4 regions of the Mesorhizobium sp. FG116 genome follow, and region 2 is predicted to be linked to each of the others. Evidence: predicted binding sites of a transcription regulator. Region 2 holds the regulator's gene; each other region holds the start of a gene.
What was found. Region 2 encodes HrcA, which represses chaperone genes, less so after heat shock. Its sites were predicted from a motif close to GTTAGCACTCNCNNNNNGNGAGTGCTAAC; they were not measured.
Positions count from the first base shown of each region.

Region 1: a site for HrcA is predicted at 1,722-1,750, ahead of groES (co-chaperone GroES). Genes of this name have one in related genera too.
Region 3: a site for HrcA is predicted at 1,624-1,652, ahead of groES (co-chaperone GroES). Genes of this name have one in related genera too.
Region 4: a site for HrcA is predicted at 1,464-1,492, ahead of ACODTY_RS19695 (co-chaperone GroES). Genes of this name have one in related genera too.

Region 1 covers NZ_JBMDKS010000004.1:73,374-77,084, forward strand. The annotation lists gene ACODTY_RS05245 (HlyD family secretion protein) at 1-957, opposite strand, end outside; gene ACODTY_RS05250 (MarR family winged helix-turn-helix transcriptional regulator) at 954-1,433, opposite strand; gene groES (co-chaperone GroES) at 1,812-2,108, shown strand; gene groL (chaperonin GroEL) at 2,176-3,711, shown strand, end outside.
Region 2 covers NZ_JBMDKS010000010.1:54,265-57,975, reverse strand. The annotation lists gene ACODTY_RS10325 (PQQ-dependent sugar dehydrogenase) at 1-910, opposite strand, end outside; gene ACODTY_RS10320 (hypothetical protein) at 1,001-1,198, opposite strand; gene hrcA (heat-inducible transcriptional repressor HrcA) at 1,231-2,316, opposite strand; gene rph (ribonuclease PH) at 2,462-3,178, shown strand; gene ACODTY_RS10305 (VOC family protein) at 3,189-3,599, shown strand; gene rdgB (RdgB/HAM1 family non-canonical purine NTP pyrophosphatase) at 3,599-3,711, shown strand, end outside.
Region 3 covers NZ_JBMDKS010000037.1:10,491-14,201, reverse strand. The annotation lists gene ACODTY_RS21430 (DUF982 domain-containing protein) at 522-824, shown strand; gene ACODTY_RS21425 (usg protein) at 828-1,106, opposite strand; gene ACODTY_RS21420 (hypothetical protein) at 1,130-1,471, opposite strand; gene groES (co-chaperone GroES) at 1,807-2,121, shown strand; gene groL (chaperonin GroEL) at 2,180-3,711, shown strand, end outside.
Region 4 covers NZ_JBMDKS010000030.1:853-4,563, reverse strand. The annotation lists gene groL (chaperonin GroEL) at 1-1,052, opposite strand, end outside; gene ACODTY_RS19695 (co-chaperone GroES) at 1,093-1,410, opposite strand; gene ACODTY_RS19690 (hypothetical protein) at 1,592-1,915, opposite strand; gene ACODTY_RS19685 (hypothetical protein) at 1,914-2,177, shown strand; gene ACODTY_RS19680 (hypothetical protein) at 2,174-2,476, shown strand; gene ACODTY_RS19675 (hypothetical protein) at 2,638-2,880, shown strand; gene ACODTY_RS19670 (hypothetical protein) at 2,877-3,212, shown strand; gene ACODTY_RS19665 (DUF1488 family protein) at 3,209-3,472, shown strand; gene ACODTY_RS19660 (transglutaminase-like domain-containing protein) at 3,485-3,711, shown strand, end outside.

The sequences.
Region 1 (3,711 bases), on a different contig from region 2:
GCCAATCGCTTCCACGGTCGCCTCGAAAGTGCGGCCGGGATAGGTGTCCAGCACAACTTCGGCCTTCTGGCCCGGCTTCATATGGGTAAGTTGCGTTTCCTTGAAGTTCGCATCGATCCATGTGTCGCCTGTTTCAACCAGCGCAAACAAGGGCGTGCCGGTACCGACAAACTGCCCGATCTTGAAAGACGACGCCTGATAGACGACACCATCAGCGGGCGCGCGCACTGTTGTCTGGGCAAGATCGTAAGCAGCTTTGTCGCGAGCGGCGAGTGCTGCCAGTACCGTCGGGTGCTGGTCGGTCTCGATATCGGGATTGCCGCCAAGTGCTGCTTTTGCGCTGACAATACCCTGCTCTGAAGCAGACTGCTCCTGACGCGCCTTGTCGAGGTCATTGCGCGCCTGATCGAGCGACGACATTGCGCTGATGCCCTTCTTCGACAAATCGGTTGCCCGGTCGAATTGCGACTGCAAATAGTCCACCTCGCTCGAAGCGACACGCTCCTGCGACATGGCCTGGTTGTAGGCGGCACGCAACTGCTCGACGTTCAGCCTTGCACCTGCAACCGCCGCCTCGGCTTGCGCCAGTGCAATACGGTAAGGTGCCGGGTCGATGGTGAACAGTTCGTCGCCCTTCTTGACCGGCTGGTTGTCGTTGACATCGACTTTGACGATGCGTCCAGCGGCATCGGCCGCAATGGACACGCGCGCCTGCCGCAGATTTGCGTTTTCGGTTTCCTGATAGCGGCCGCCGGTCACCCACACATAGCCGCCGCCCACAGCCAACAGCACAGGCAACGCGAACATCAATACGAAGCGATTGGACATCCTGCGCTTGGCCTTTGCCGGAGCCGGCTGTGCCTGCACTTGTGGTGCAGGGGTCGTGGAAATCTGGTTAGCGGGAGCATCCATCTCCAGCTTCGTCGCATTCTCGTCAACTTTCGTCACAGCGTTCATTGTGCGGTGCTTTCCAGTTTGTTTGTTTGCCTGCACAACGCGGTCTCGTCGTCGGAGAGATTATCGACCAGCGTTCGCAATCCTTGGATAAGAATGCGCCTGTCTTCACCGGACATGCCGGTCAGCGCTTCCTCGTAAACTTCACCTGCAAGGCTTTTCACCTGGGCATAGGCCTGGCGCGCCCTGGGCGTCGGGAAAATCATACGTACCCGGCGGTCAGATGCGTCGGCGCGGCGTTCAATCCAGCCCGCCTCTTCCATGCGATCAATCAACCTCGAGACGCTGATCGGCTCAATTTCAAGAAGTTCGGCCAGCCTTGCCTGGGCAACGCCTTCTTCCTTCGTGACCCTGACCATTAAGCGCCATTGTGCCGCCGACAGGCCCAAATTGCTGGCGCGCGCCTCGAATCGCTTGCGCATCAAACGCGCCGCGTCGTGGATCAAAAACCCCAGTCTGTCTGTGCCTTCGGTAACCATGAGCGCGATATATAATAAGCGTGCTTATCTTTCAAGATGCTGCGGCGCACAATTCCAAAAATAGTCGGCATGGCCGGTGCGCTGTCGAACTCGGCGTTGCCCCGACATGGAGTGACCATCGACACCGCCTAGCATCTCTGGTGGACGTAATTTTTCTGCGTAGTAACGGAATGCCAAGGACACCATTCCTCGAAAATGCGGATTGGCAGTCAAGTTCGGCTTAAAATTCGACGCCTTCGGCTTGCCGCTCCTTGACTCTGGTCGGGGGCCTGATTATCTCACCGCCACGTTAGCACTCGACTATTGCGAGTGCTAACCAATGTCCGGCTTCGCTGGACGGAGGAAATCGTTTCTCATCACTGTCATCGAGGAAATCAAATGGCAAAGTCGAAGTTCCGCCCGCTTCATGACCGTGTGGTCGTTCGCCGGGTCGAATCCGAAGAGAAGACCGCTGGCGGCATCATCATCCCCGATACCGCCAAGGAAAAGCCGCAGGAAGGCGAAATCATCGCCGTAGGCTCCGGCGCTCGTGACGAAAACGGCAAGCTCGTTCCGCTGGATGTCAAGGCCGGCGACCGCGTCCTGTTCGGCAAGTGGTCCGGCACCGAAGTCAAGCTCAATGGCGAAGACCTTCTGATCATGAAGGAATCCGACATCATGGGCATCATTGGCTGATCACCCTGCCCGTATTTGAATAGAAACCGGCAATCAGAATTTCGGGCGCAAAGCCCAGGAGTAAGAAATGGCTGCTAAAGACGTAAAATTCTCCCGTGACGCCCGCGAGCGCATGCTGCGCGGTGTCAACATCCTCGCCGACGCGGTGAAGGTCACCCTCGGCCCCAAGGGCCGCAACGTCGTCATCGACAAGTCCTTCGGCGCTCCGCGCATCACCAAGGACGGCGTTTCCGTCGCCAAGGAAGTCGAACTGGAAGACAAGTTCGAGAACATGGGCGCCCAGCTCGTTCGCGAAGTCGCTTCCAAGACCAACGACAAGGCCGGTGACGGCACCACGACTGCTACGGTTCTGGCCCAGGCAATCGTTCAGGAAGGCCACAAGGCCGTTGCCGCCGGCATGAACCCGATGGACCTGAAGCGCGGTATCGACCTGGCCGTGGCCGAAGTCGTGGCCGACCTCATCAAGAAGGCCAAGAAGATCAAGACCTCCGAGGAAGTTGCCCAGGTCGGCACGATCTCCGCCAATGGCGAGACCGAAATCGGCGAAATGATTGCCAAGGCCATGCAGAAGGTCGGCAATGAAGGCGTCATCACCGTCGAGGAAGCCAAGACCGCCGACACCGAGTTGGAAGTCGTCGAAGGCATGCAGTTCGACCGCGGCTACCTGTCGCCTTACTTCGTCACCAACCCCGACAAGATGGTTGCTGAACTCGAAGACGCCTACATCCTCCTGCACGAGAAGAAGCTTTCGAACCTCCAGGCCATGCTGCCGGTGCTCGAGGCTGTTGTGCAGACCTCCAAGCCGCTCGTCATCATCTCCGAGGACGTCGAAGGCGAGGCTCTCGCTACGCTCGTCGTCAACAAGCTGCGCGGCGGCCTGAAGATCGCTGCCGTCAAGGCTCCGGGCTTCGGCGATCGCCGCAAGGCCATGTTGGAAGACATCGCCATCCTGACCGGTGGCCAGGTCATCTCGGAAGACCTCGGCATCAAGCTCGAGAACGTCGGCCTGAACATGCTCGGCCGCGCCAAGAAGGTGTCGATCTCCAAGGAGAACACCACCATCGTCGACGGCGCCGGCAAGAAGGGTGAGATCCAGGGTCGCGTTGCTCAGATCAAGCAGCAGATCGAGGAAACCACTTCCGACTACGACAAGGAGAAGCTGCAGGAACGTCTGGCCAAGCTGGCCGGTGGCGTTGCCGTAGTCCGCGTCGGCGGTTCGACCGAAGTGGAAGTGAAGGAGAAGAAGGATCGCGTTGACGACGCGCTCAACGCAACCCGCGCCGCGGTCGAGGAAGGCATTGTCCCCGGTGGTGGCGTTGCTCTTCTGCGCGCTTCCTCCGCGATCAAGGCCACCGGCGCCAATGCCGACCAGGCCGCTGGCATCGCCATCGTTCGCCGCGCCCTGCAGGCTCCTGCCCGCCAGATCGCAGCCAACGCCGGTGCGGAAGCCTCGATCGTTGTCGGCAAGATCCTTGAGAACAAGGGCGCGACCTTCGGCTACAACGCAGCCAAGGACGAGTACGGCGATCTGATCGCACTCGGCATCGTCGACCCGGTCAAGGTCGTTCGTACGGCCCTTCAGGACGCGGCTTCGGTTGCCGGT
Region 2 (3,711 bases):
CTTCCTTGACGCTCGTCGCATAGTCGAACGGGACGTTGTCGCCAAGGCCGTCGCGCTCGTTGACCGCACACCAGAGCGCACCGGTCTCGGGCTGCACGGTCATCCCGGAACAGTTGCGCAAGCCTGTCGCGGCGATGCGTTCATTGTCGCCGTCCGGATCGAAGGCGAGCACGGCGGCACGCTTTTCCTCATTGCCCCAAAGCGCCCCAAGCGGTTGCTGTTCGGCCCAGGCCTCGATGCCGCCAGCAGGTTGTTGGCCGATGCCTTCAGCGACATTGGACGCCGAGCCGACCGACACATAGAGCGTCTGGCCGTCAGGAGAGAAGGCAAGGTCGCGGGTCCAGTGCCCGCCGCCCGGCAGCCGCTTGACCATCACCTCCGCGTCGCCGGAAGCTTCGAGATCGCCGGCCTTGTAGGCAAAGCGCACCACATTGTTCGAATTGGCGACGTAGACCCATTCCGGCTTGTCGGCAGGATAGAATGCGATGCCGTAGGGTTGTCGCAGTCCACTTGCGAAGACCGCTTGCTCTAGGGGTTTGGCGCTGCCTTCGCCGAGGCGATAGACCCTGATCTGGTTGGCGCGTGAATCGGCGACGAAAATGTCTCCGTTCGGCGCGATCCGCACGGTGCGGGGATTGCGGATGCCCGAGGCAATCATTTCAGCGGAAAAACCCGCAGGCAATTGCGGGCCGGCTTCGGGCGGCATCGCTGCCCGGTCCGCGCCGTTGGATGCCGAGTCAGTGGCGTATGGAGCTTGCAGGTCGTCGGGAACGATGAGCCGCCGCACGCCGGGCTTGTCGCCCCGCCAGTCGCCGAATGCGGCTTCGCCCTTCAATAGGGTTGTGTTCTGCGCAAAAGCGGTTGTCGCTGCCAGCAAGAGGGGAAGGGTCAGTAGCGCAATCTGCTTCAATCCGTTGCTCCGTGGGTTGACCAAGGGCGCAACGTAGGAGGAGGACGGTCGTTCCGCATCACACGTCGATGTGAACGGAGTTGAACGTGGCTATGCGTCGTCGCCGCTGAATTCCTCATCGAGACGCTTTTCCAGTTCAACGAGATCGTCGGGCAAGGGCAGGCCCATGGCGCGCAGTTCCCTCAGTTTTTCGTGCAACTGCTCCTGCGTCTCGTAATTATCCTCGGGCTGGTTGACCATTTGCTCGAGCAGCAGGCTGATCCTGGCCTTGATTTCTTCCAGTGCCATTGATGCCTCCTTGGTGGCCCGCAGGACTGCACTCAGCGCAGCAAGCGCGTGATAAGCTGGGCTGTATAGTCAACCATCGGCACGATGCGGGCATAGTTGAGGCGCGTTGGACCGATCACGCCCAGTGCGCCCACCACGCGCGCATCCTTGTCGCGATAGGGCGCCACCACCAGCGACGATCCCGACAGCGAAAACAGCTTGTTTTCCGAGCCGATGAAGATGCGCACGCCCGGTCCCTGCTCGGCCATGTCGAGCAACTGGATCAGCCCGTCCTGGGTTTCCAGATCGTCGAACAGGTGCCGAAGCAGGTCGAGATCGGCTTGCGCCGTCACGTTCTCCAGAAGGTTGGCCCTGCCGCGCACGATCAGACGCGCCGGCAGCCCGGTTTCGGAACCAGCCCAGAGCGCAAGACCCTTTTCAACAAGATCCTGCGACAGCGTGTCGAGCGCCGCCCGCGTTTCCTCCTTGATCCGCGCGATCTCGGTGCGCACCTCGGCCAGGGTTCGGCCGCGGATATGGGCGTTGAGGAAGTTGGAGGCCTCATGCAATTGCGAGACGGTGACGCCGGCAGGCAGGTCGATGACGCGGTTTTCGACATCGCCGTTTTGCGAGACAAGGACGGTCAGCGCCTTGGTCGGCTCAAGCTGGATGAATTCGATATGTTTCAGCGCGGCTTCGTTCTTGGCTGCCAGCACCAGCCCCGCGCCGCGCGAAACCCCGGACAGCATCTGGCTTGCTTCCGTCAGCATGTGTTCCAGCGAGGATTCGGTGCCGGAAGCCTTGATCTGCGCCTCGATGCTGCGGCGCTCGTCGTCGGAAAGGTCGCCAAGTTCCATGAAGGCATCGACGAAGAAGCGCAGGCCAGCCTGCGTCGGCAGGCGGCCGGCCGAGATATGCGGCGCGTAGACAAGGCCGAGATGCTCGAGGTCGCTCATCACGTTGCGGATCGTCGCCGGCGACAGTGACGACGGCAGGATGCGCGACAGGCTGCGCGAACCAACCGGTTCGCCGTCCCTCAGATAGGATTCGACGATGCGCCGGAATATGTCGCGCGAGCGCATGTCCAGCGATTGGACTGCGGGCGAATGCAGGGTCGGATCGGCAATCGGTTTCGTCATCTGCGGTTTTCTGGCCGTGGCTTCCAAGTCAAGGATATAGACTTGGGTCGGCCAAGCGCAAGCCGGGGCGTTTTCCTTTGCGCCCCGCTTTGCATACGGCTACAAGCCCGCCAGGAATCCGGACAATTGCCAGAAAGAGGCCCGAATGCGCCCCTCCAAACGCCAGCCCGACGAAATGCGGGCCATCTCCTTCGAACGGGGCGTCTCCAAGCACGCCGAGGGCTCTTGCCTGGTCAAGTTCGGCGACACGCACGTGCTTTGCACCGCAAGCCTTGAAGAGAGGGTGCCCGGCTGGATGCGCAACACCGGCAAGGGCTGGGTGACGGCTGAATACGGCATGCTGCCGCGTTCGACCGGCGACCGCATGCGCCGCGAAGCCTCTGCCGGCAAGCAGGGTGGCCGCACGCTTGAAATCCAGCGCCTCATCGGCCGTTCGCTGCGCGCCGTCGTCGACATGCAGGCGCTCGGCGAACAACAGATCACCGTCGATTGCGACGTGCTGCAGGCCGATGGCGGCACCCGCACCGCCTCGATCACTGGCGGCTGGGTGGCTCTCTATGATTGCCTGCGCTGGATGGAAGCGCGCCAGATGGCAAGTGTGCAGCGGGTGCTGAAGGACCATGTCGCCGCCATCTCCTGCGGCATCCATGACGGCCAGCCGGTCATCGACCTGGATTATCTGGAAGATTCCTCGGCCGGCACCGACGCCAATTTCGTTATGACCGGCAAGGGCGGCATCGTCGAGATACAGGGCACGGCGGAAGGCGAGCCGTTCTCGGAAGCGCAGTTCACCGAGCTTATGGTGCTTGCCAAGAAGGGCATTGCGCGTCTCGTCAGCCTGCAGCAGATGGCGGTGGCCTAGGCGGCTTGCGATGACCCCATCCGCCATCCTCGAATCCGCACTCTACGTCACCGATCTCGACGCGGCGGAAAGCTTTTATGGCGGTATCCTTGGTCTGGAACGCATTGCCAAGGTCGGGGGCAGGCACGTCTTCTTTCGCTGCGGCTCGGGTGTGATTTTGCTGTTCAATGCAGAGGCGACGAAAATTCCGCCGCCGCCCGATGCCCGCCTGCCGGTGCCGCCGCATGGCACGGTCGGGCAGGGACATCTGTGTTTTGCCGCAAGCGCCGACGAGATCGAACGCTGGCGTGCGCGTCTGGTCGAACTGGGGGTGGAAATCGAGGCCGATTTTCACTGGCCAGCCGGTGGACGTTCAATCTATTTCCGTGACCCTTCCGGCAATTCGCTGGAATTCGCCGAACCGAAGATCTGGAATCTGTGATGCACAAACTGGATGGCCGCAGGATCGTCATTGCCAGCCACAACGCCGGCAAGCTGCGCGAATTCGCCGACCTCATGGGTCCGTTCGGCTTCGAAGCGAAATCCGCCAAGGA
Region 3 (3,711 bases), on a different contig from region 2:
CTTGACCTTGCCGACCCAAAAAGGGCGCCGGCAGGATCGATCTGGGGATTCATTTTCCCGCCGTCAAGGGGATCATCGTCAGCAACGCTAGTCGACGATGTGCATTGTGTCTTGTCATCGTCGGATGGCGGTCACCGTTTGGGCCGTGATCTTTCAGATTTGACATGAAAAAGAGCGCCTATGCCAATGACCCGAGAAGATATCATTTTTGTCCTTGGATCGGCGGGCGAAATGCTCATCGCTGAATCCTCTCCGCCGGCGCTTCCTTCAATGAATTTCGGGAAGCTTGGGCTGGGTCAACACCGAGGAAGCGCTGAGGGTCGAGCGACGACCGCTGCCTGGAACGGGCGTCGCCGAGTTGATCAATCTGCTCGACCCCGATGAAGAAGACTGAGCATTTCGATCCGGCCGGTTCCGGTCTTGATATTCTCCGCAAGGTTCCCATCTGCCTTGTGGATGTGCGTTGATGATGCCGTCCGATTGCTTGCTCGCAAAACACGTTGAAAAAGACGGAGGAAGTGATGAACGACGTTTGGTTTCCCGAACCTGTCACTCTCAAATTTCTCACCGGGCCGCGCAACGTTGCCAGCAGCTTCGAGGCGCTGGAATGCCTGGACCAGCAGTGGCCCGAATGGGCGCGCGGACGCAACTGGCGAGCGGCACGACGCGCGTGTCGCGATGCGCTGGACGGTTGGCGCATCGCGCGCGACGCGCATAAGGCCTTCCTCAAGGCAGCCAGGCGCGCCGGGCTGGTCCCGTCGGCGACGCGTTCTCCCGCAAGTCGCGGCCAGCACGGATTGTGTACGGCCCTCGGCCCGAGATGACGTTCAATGGATGGCGAAAATGCCGTCGACGGCGCGCCATTCCGACGGTTTGATAAGGCGACGGTGAGCGATACGCACGGAATGTAGCGCGCCCTCCAGTTCGCGTTCCCAATAACCAAGAAAGTCTTTCAGTTCCGGAAAATGGGGCGCCAGATCGTAGTCCTGCCAGACATACAGCTGCAGCAGACTGGGATGATCCGGCAGATGGTAATGGATTTCGGCCGTAGTCAGTCCATAGCCCTCCATCTGCAGGCGGAATTCCCTGCTGACCTCAGTGGCCATATCCCTCTCCTTCGCTTCCTAAATCATGTGTCCAGCCGTTCGGGTTTGCGCTTGTGTTCGACCGTCCGCCCTGGCGCTGTCGTGGCTGCATCAAGCAAGTATAGGGCGTCCATGATGTGATCGAAGGAGACTGGTTTCTCAACTCCCGATGGCTGACGTAGTGCCGGAATGGAGTCCACGGCGCAGGCATCGGAAGCCCAGGACGACAGGATCGCTCGCTTTTCATGGAGATCAAGCCGCTCGTCGGCCAAGACGTCGTCAGGACCTTTGAAATGGCTTGCCGGCGACAACAGCCGGTCAAGCGCGAGGTCGGATGTTTCGGGTATGAGAGAAGGGATGATCGGTGGGAGATCTTGTCGGTCCATCTTGATCCTCCGTTTTTCCAAGAATGCTCCTTGTGTAGGTTCCTTTTTCGCGGCCGCTTCAGCGCGAAGGCTCGACTAATTTTGTCTGGTCATTTGGAAATTTCAAGTGGAAATGTGCGGCTACGATCCAGATAGCTGTATGTTTTCATGGCACTAGCCCTCTGTCGGTGCGAGTGCTAAAAAATTTTGGCGGAATCCCTTGAAACCGGAAAACCACAAAACTAGCTCCATATGCGCGTGATGCCGAAAGGGTCGCGCGAGCCCCGCACCGGTCCGATATTGCCGGTCCGGTGTGGAGGAACCTCAAAATCTGTTTGTCCTTGAAGGAGAACGAAATGGCGTTCCGTCCATTGCATGACCGTATCCTGGTCCGCCGCATCGAAGCCGATGAAAAAACGGCCGGCGGCATTATCATTCCCGACACTGCCAAGGAAAAGCCGCAGGAGGGCGAGGTGATCGCCGTCGGCCCTGGCGCGCGCGACGACAGCGGCAAGCTCGTCGAGCTCGACGTCAAAGCGGGCGACCGTATCCTGTTCGGCAAGTGGTCCGGCACCGAGATCAAACTGAATGGTGAGGACCTGCTCATCATGAAGGAAAGCGACGTGATGGGGGTGATCGAACAGGCGGCCACGCTGAAGAAAGCGGCCTGAGCGGTGCAACCCCACTATCAATCAGTCAATGAAAGCTGCCTAACAAAGGAGTGATCCAATGGCTGCCAAGGAAGTCAAATTTCATACCGAAGCGCGCGAGAAGATGCTGCGTGGCGTCGACATCCTCGCCAATGCCGTGAAGGTGACGCTAGGCCCCAAGGGTCGCAACGTCGTCATCGACAAGTCGTTTGGCGCGCCGCGCATCACCAAGGACGGCGTCACCGTCGCCAAGGAAATCGAACTGGAAGACAAGTTCGAGAACATGGGCGCGCAGATGGTGCGCGAAGTCGCCTCCAAGACCAACGACCTTGCCGGTGACGGCACCACGACCGCGACTGTTCTGGCCCAGGCCATCGTCAGGGAAGGCGCCAAGGCCGTTGCCTCGGGCATGAACCCGATGGACCTGAAGCGCGGCATCGACAAGGCGGTCGAGGCCGTGGTCGTCGAGCTGAAGGCCAATGCTCGCAAGATAACGAAGAATGACGAGATCGCCCAGGTCGGCACCATTTCGGCCAATGGCGATGCCGAAATCGGCCGCTTCCTGGCGGAAGCGATGCAGAAAGTTGGCAACGAGGGCGTCATCACCGTCGAGGAAGCCAAGACAGCCGAAACCGAGCTCGAGGTTGTCGAAGGGATGCAGTTCGACCGTGGCTATCTGAGCCCCTATTTCATCACCAACCAGGACAAGATGCGGGTCGAACTGGAAGAGCCCTATGTGCTGATCCACGAGAAGAAGCTCGGCAATCTCCAGGCCATGCTTCCGGTCCTTGAGGCCGTTGTTCAGTCGGGCAAGCCACTGCTCATCATCGCCGAAGACGTGGAGGGCGAGGCTCTGGCCACACTGGTGGTTAACAAACTGCGCGGCGGCCTGAAGGTTGCCGCCGTCAAGGCGCCTGGCTTTGGCGACCGCCGCAAGGCCATGCTGGAAGATATCGCCATCCTCACCGGTGGCACGGCGATCTCCGAGGATCTCGGTATCAAGCTGGAGAACGTAACGCTGCAGATGCTCGGCCGCGCCAAGAAAGTAGTGATCGAGAAGGAGAACACCACGGTCGTAGACGGCGCTGGCCGGAAGGCAGAAATCCAGGCCCGCGTTGGGCAAATCAAGGCCCAGATCGAAGAGACCACTTCCGACTACGATCGCGAGAAACTGCAGGAGCGCCTGGCCAAGCTTGCGGGTGGCGTCGCCGTCATCCGCGTCGGTGGTTCGACGGAAGTGGAGGTGAAAGAGAAGAAGGATCGCGTCGACGATGCGCTCCACGCTACACGAGCCGCAGTTGAGGAGGGCATCCTGCCGGGCGGCGGCGTGGCGCTGCTAAGGGCTGTCAAGGCGCTCGATACCTTGCCAACTGACAACGCCGACCAGAAATACGGTATCGACATCGTGCGGCGCGCCATCGAGGCCCCTGTTCGGCAAATCGCTGAGAATGCTGGCGCGGAAGGCTCGATCATCGTTGGCAAGCTGCGCGAGAAAGCCGATTTTGCCTGGGGCTGGAACGCGCAGACCGGCGAATATGGCGACCTCTACAAACAGGGAGTCATCGATCCTGCCAAGGTCGTGCGAACCGCACTTCAGGACGCTGCTTCCGT
Region 4 (3,711 bases), on a different contig from region 2:
GCCTTGATCTGGGTGATGCGTGTAGCGATTCCGGCCTTGTCGCCTGCGCCATCGATGACTGTGGTGGTGTCCTTCTCGATCTCGACCCGTTTGGCGCGGCCGAGCATGTCGAGCGTGACGTTCTCCAGCTTGATGCCAAGATCTTCGGAAATCATCTGACCGGCGGTCAGCACGGCGATATCCTCCAGCATGGCCTTGCGGCGGTCGCCGAATCCGGGCGCCTTGACGGCCGCGACCTTGAGACCGCCGCGCAGCTTGTTGACGACCAGGGTGGCCAGCGCCTCACCCTCGACGTCTTCGGAGATGATCAGCAGCGGCTTGCCGCTTTGCACGACCGCCTCAAGGATCGGTAGCAGGGTCTGAAGATTGCCGAGCTTCTTCTCGTGCAGAAGGATGTAGGGCTCCTCCAGTTCCACGCGCATCTTCTCGGTGTTGGTGACGAAGTAGGGGGACAGGTAGCCGCGGTCGAACTGCATTCCCTCGACCACGGCGAGTTCGGTCTCTGCCGTCCTGGCTTCCTCAACGGTGATGACCCCCTCGTTGCCCACCTTGTCCATCGCTTTGGCGATCATCTCACCGACGGTCGCATCGCCATTGGCGGCAATGGTGCCGACCTGCGCGATCTCCTCGGAGGACTTGACCTTCTTCGATTGCGCCAGGATTTCCTTGACGACGGCGGCGACGCCGAGATCAATACCGCGCTTCAGGTCCATCGGGTTCAGGCCGGCAGCAACCAGCTTGGTGCCCTCGCGCAAAAGCGAGGCGGCGAGCACGGTCGCGGTGGTAGTTCCGTCGCCGGCGAGATCGTTGGTCTTCGAAGCGACCTCCCGCACCATCTGCGCGCCCATATTCTCGAACTTGTCGACAAGCTCGATCTCCTTGGCGACCGTGACGCCGTCCTTCGTGATGCGCGGCGCGCCATAGGCCTTGTCGATGACGACGTTGCGGCCCTTGGGTCCAAGCGTCACCTTGACGGCATTGTTGAGAAGTTCGACGCCGCGCAGCATGCGGTCGCGGGCATCAGTGGAGAATTTAATTTCCTTGGCAGACATGATATTTGTCCAGTTCGGTCTTGAGATTCGGGATCGAAGATCAGGCGGCGTTCTTGGCGGCAGTACCAGTCTTCTCGACAATGCCCATGATGTCGGCCTCCTTCATGATCAAGAGGTCCTCACCGTCGATCCTGACCTCGGTGCCAGACCATTTGCCGAACAGGATGTGATCGCCTGCCTTGACGTCGAGGGGAATCAGCTTGCCGCTTTCGTCGCGGGAGCCAGGGCCGACGGCGGCCACCTCGCCTTCCTGTGGCTTCTCCTTCGCGGTGTCGGGAATGATAATGCCACCTTTGGACTTGAGTTCGCCTTCCGCACGTCGAATAACGACGCGGTCATGGAGGGGCCGAAATTTCATGGGGTTCTTTCTGGGGTCGGCGCTTAGGGCGACCACTTCATATACATAACGACTCTGGCACTCGAATGATAGGAGTGCCAAAATTAATTCTTGCGTATTCTAAAATATCTCTCTGACTATCTTAATTAATTTTCAGAAATTATCACTTTTAGAGAGCAGTATTTTTGTTTCAATCGATTGTTTATTTTATGTAAATTGAGATTTTTAATTCGTGATCGTAAATAAAAATCGCTCCGCGCCTTGTTCGCAACTCAATTGAAGCGCATATAAGTGGCTCGTTGATTTGGCCGATTTGGCTTCGCGGTGTCAGAGACCCGCCATTCACCACCGAATTCTCGATAGCGAATGCATCAAGCGCCGTTTCGGCGCACATATCGCTCTGTTCGAACATTGGAATGAACCCCGCCGCTGACCACGGATGTACTGGCAGCAGGGAGGTTCGTTCCGGTTCGAATGGGATGATGCGGGAGGTGCGGTCGCGTGCTCCTGCGGAGGAATCGACCATGACAACGCGCACCACGCAGACCGTCGTCCGGTTCACCGCACCCTTCATGCTGCCCGGCTTCGACGCCGCGCAGCCTGCCGGCGACTATCGCGTGGACCAGGACGAGGAACTTCTGGAGATATCCTCCCGCCTCACCTGGAGACGTGTAGGCGCCTTCATCCACCTGCCGGCCATCGGCATTGATGGCCAGACACATCAGTTGGCGCCGATCGATCCTGTCGATTTCGACGCCGCTCTCGAACAGGATCACCAACAGTCATGACTTCTACGAGCTTCATTCAACGCACCGCCCGCCAGTTCCCGCGTGAGGTTCCGACGCATTTCTTCGCGGTCGGGCAGTCCGTCAAGCTAAAGGGCGGGTTCGCGAGACCCCCTCATGCGGCCGACATTTATCGTATCACCGGCACGCTGCCGCCGCGGGGAGATTCCCTGCAATACCGCATCCGCAACGACGACGAGCGTTATGAACGCGTAACGACTGAAGACAGCCTCGAGCCGGTCGACATATCGCAATCTGGCAGCGGCGCAACGCTCATCGAAAGGACGTTCGGACATGGCTAAAGGACAGAAACGAAGCAATCGCGAGATCAGAAAGCCGAAGCAGGAGAAGGCTCCATCCAAGCCTGAAAGCGGCTTCGGGAACCAGTTAAAGGTTGCTGCAAACGCCAATGGACCTCGTGGCAAGGGCAATCCCTGAGTTCGTGCTGGCCGGAAGGATGGCGATGCATATTGCGATCGAATTCTACCGCATCCGGGACAGGGACGATGCGCATGCCGTTGTCGGTCGGGAGACTGCTGAAGCAGCCAATCTCGACGACGCAATAGAGGTCGCGCGCCTTCTCTCGCAAACGCTCAACATGCCGCAACGACCCGACGCCATGACGATTACCGATGCGGCCGGCGCGGTGCTCTATGCCGGCGCGCTCGAAGCCGAGGTGGCGAACGAAGAAAGGACACGACCATGAACGCTCCCAACAACCACCCGGAGCTGACGGAAAAGACCGCGGACTTCGCCATCGACAGATGGGAAAACGAGGGCGGCGCGCACGGCCATGGCTCCCGGGATCTTCACTATGGCCGCCGTGTTGAGGCGGACCGCTCCTGGACCGTCTATCATGTCTTCACCGGGGTTCCGGCCCGCATCGACGGCAACACGATGATCGGGCTAACCCAGAGGGTTGCGACCGACGGCATGCTGTCCCTCAATCGGCGGAATGATTTGCGACGCCGAGGTGGAGGCAGAGCGATGGCCGGCATCCGGACCGCACAGCGTACGGCAGAGGAATGCCGACGGTGACGCTCGAATTTCCCAATCCGAGCCGCAGCTTCGACGAAGTGCGCAACGCCATTCGCTTCATTGGGCATGACGGCATGTTCGAGGTGCCATTCTTTGTCGAGACCGCAGCGCTGGCAAAGGCCGGCAAGACGCAACTGTCCGAAGCCGACTCCCTGACGGCTTTCGATACGGCGCGCAATGCGATCCACGATGTCGCGCGCGAGGCCTATTCCCATCGCCGCCGGACCACCTATACGCTGACTGCTGCCGATTTCCGGTAGAGGCACAAGTCAATGCTGATCCGCTACGGCTACGAGATCAAGTTGACTTGCCAGCAGCCGACCGCCCTGGTGTGTCTGCTGTCGGTCCACGAAGACCGGGCGGCCGACATAAGGGTGCCGGAGACGACATTCACCACTCCCGATGTGCCCGTATCGGCTTACCGCGATCTGTTCGGCAACCGCTGCCGGAGGCTCGTCGCGCCTGCCGGCGACTTGAGCATGTGGGGCGATGCAACCAT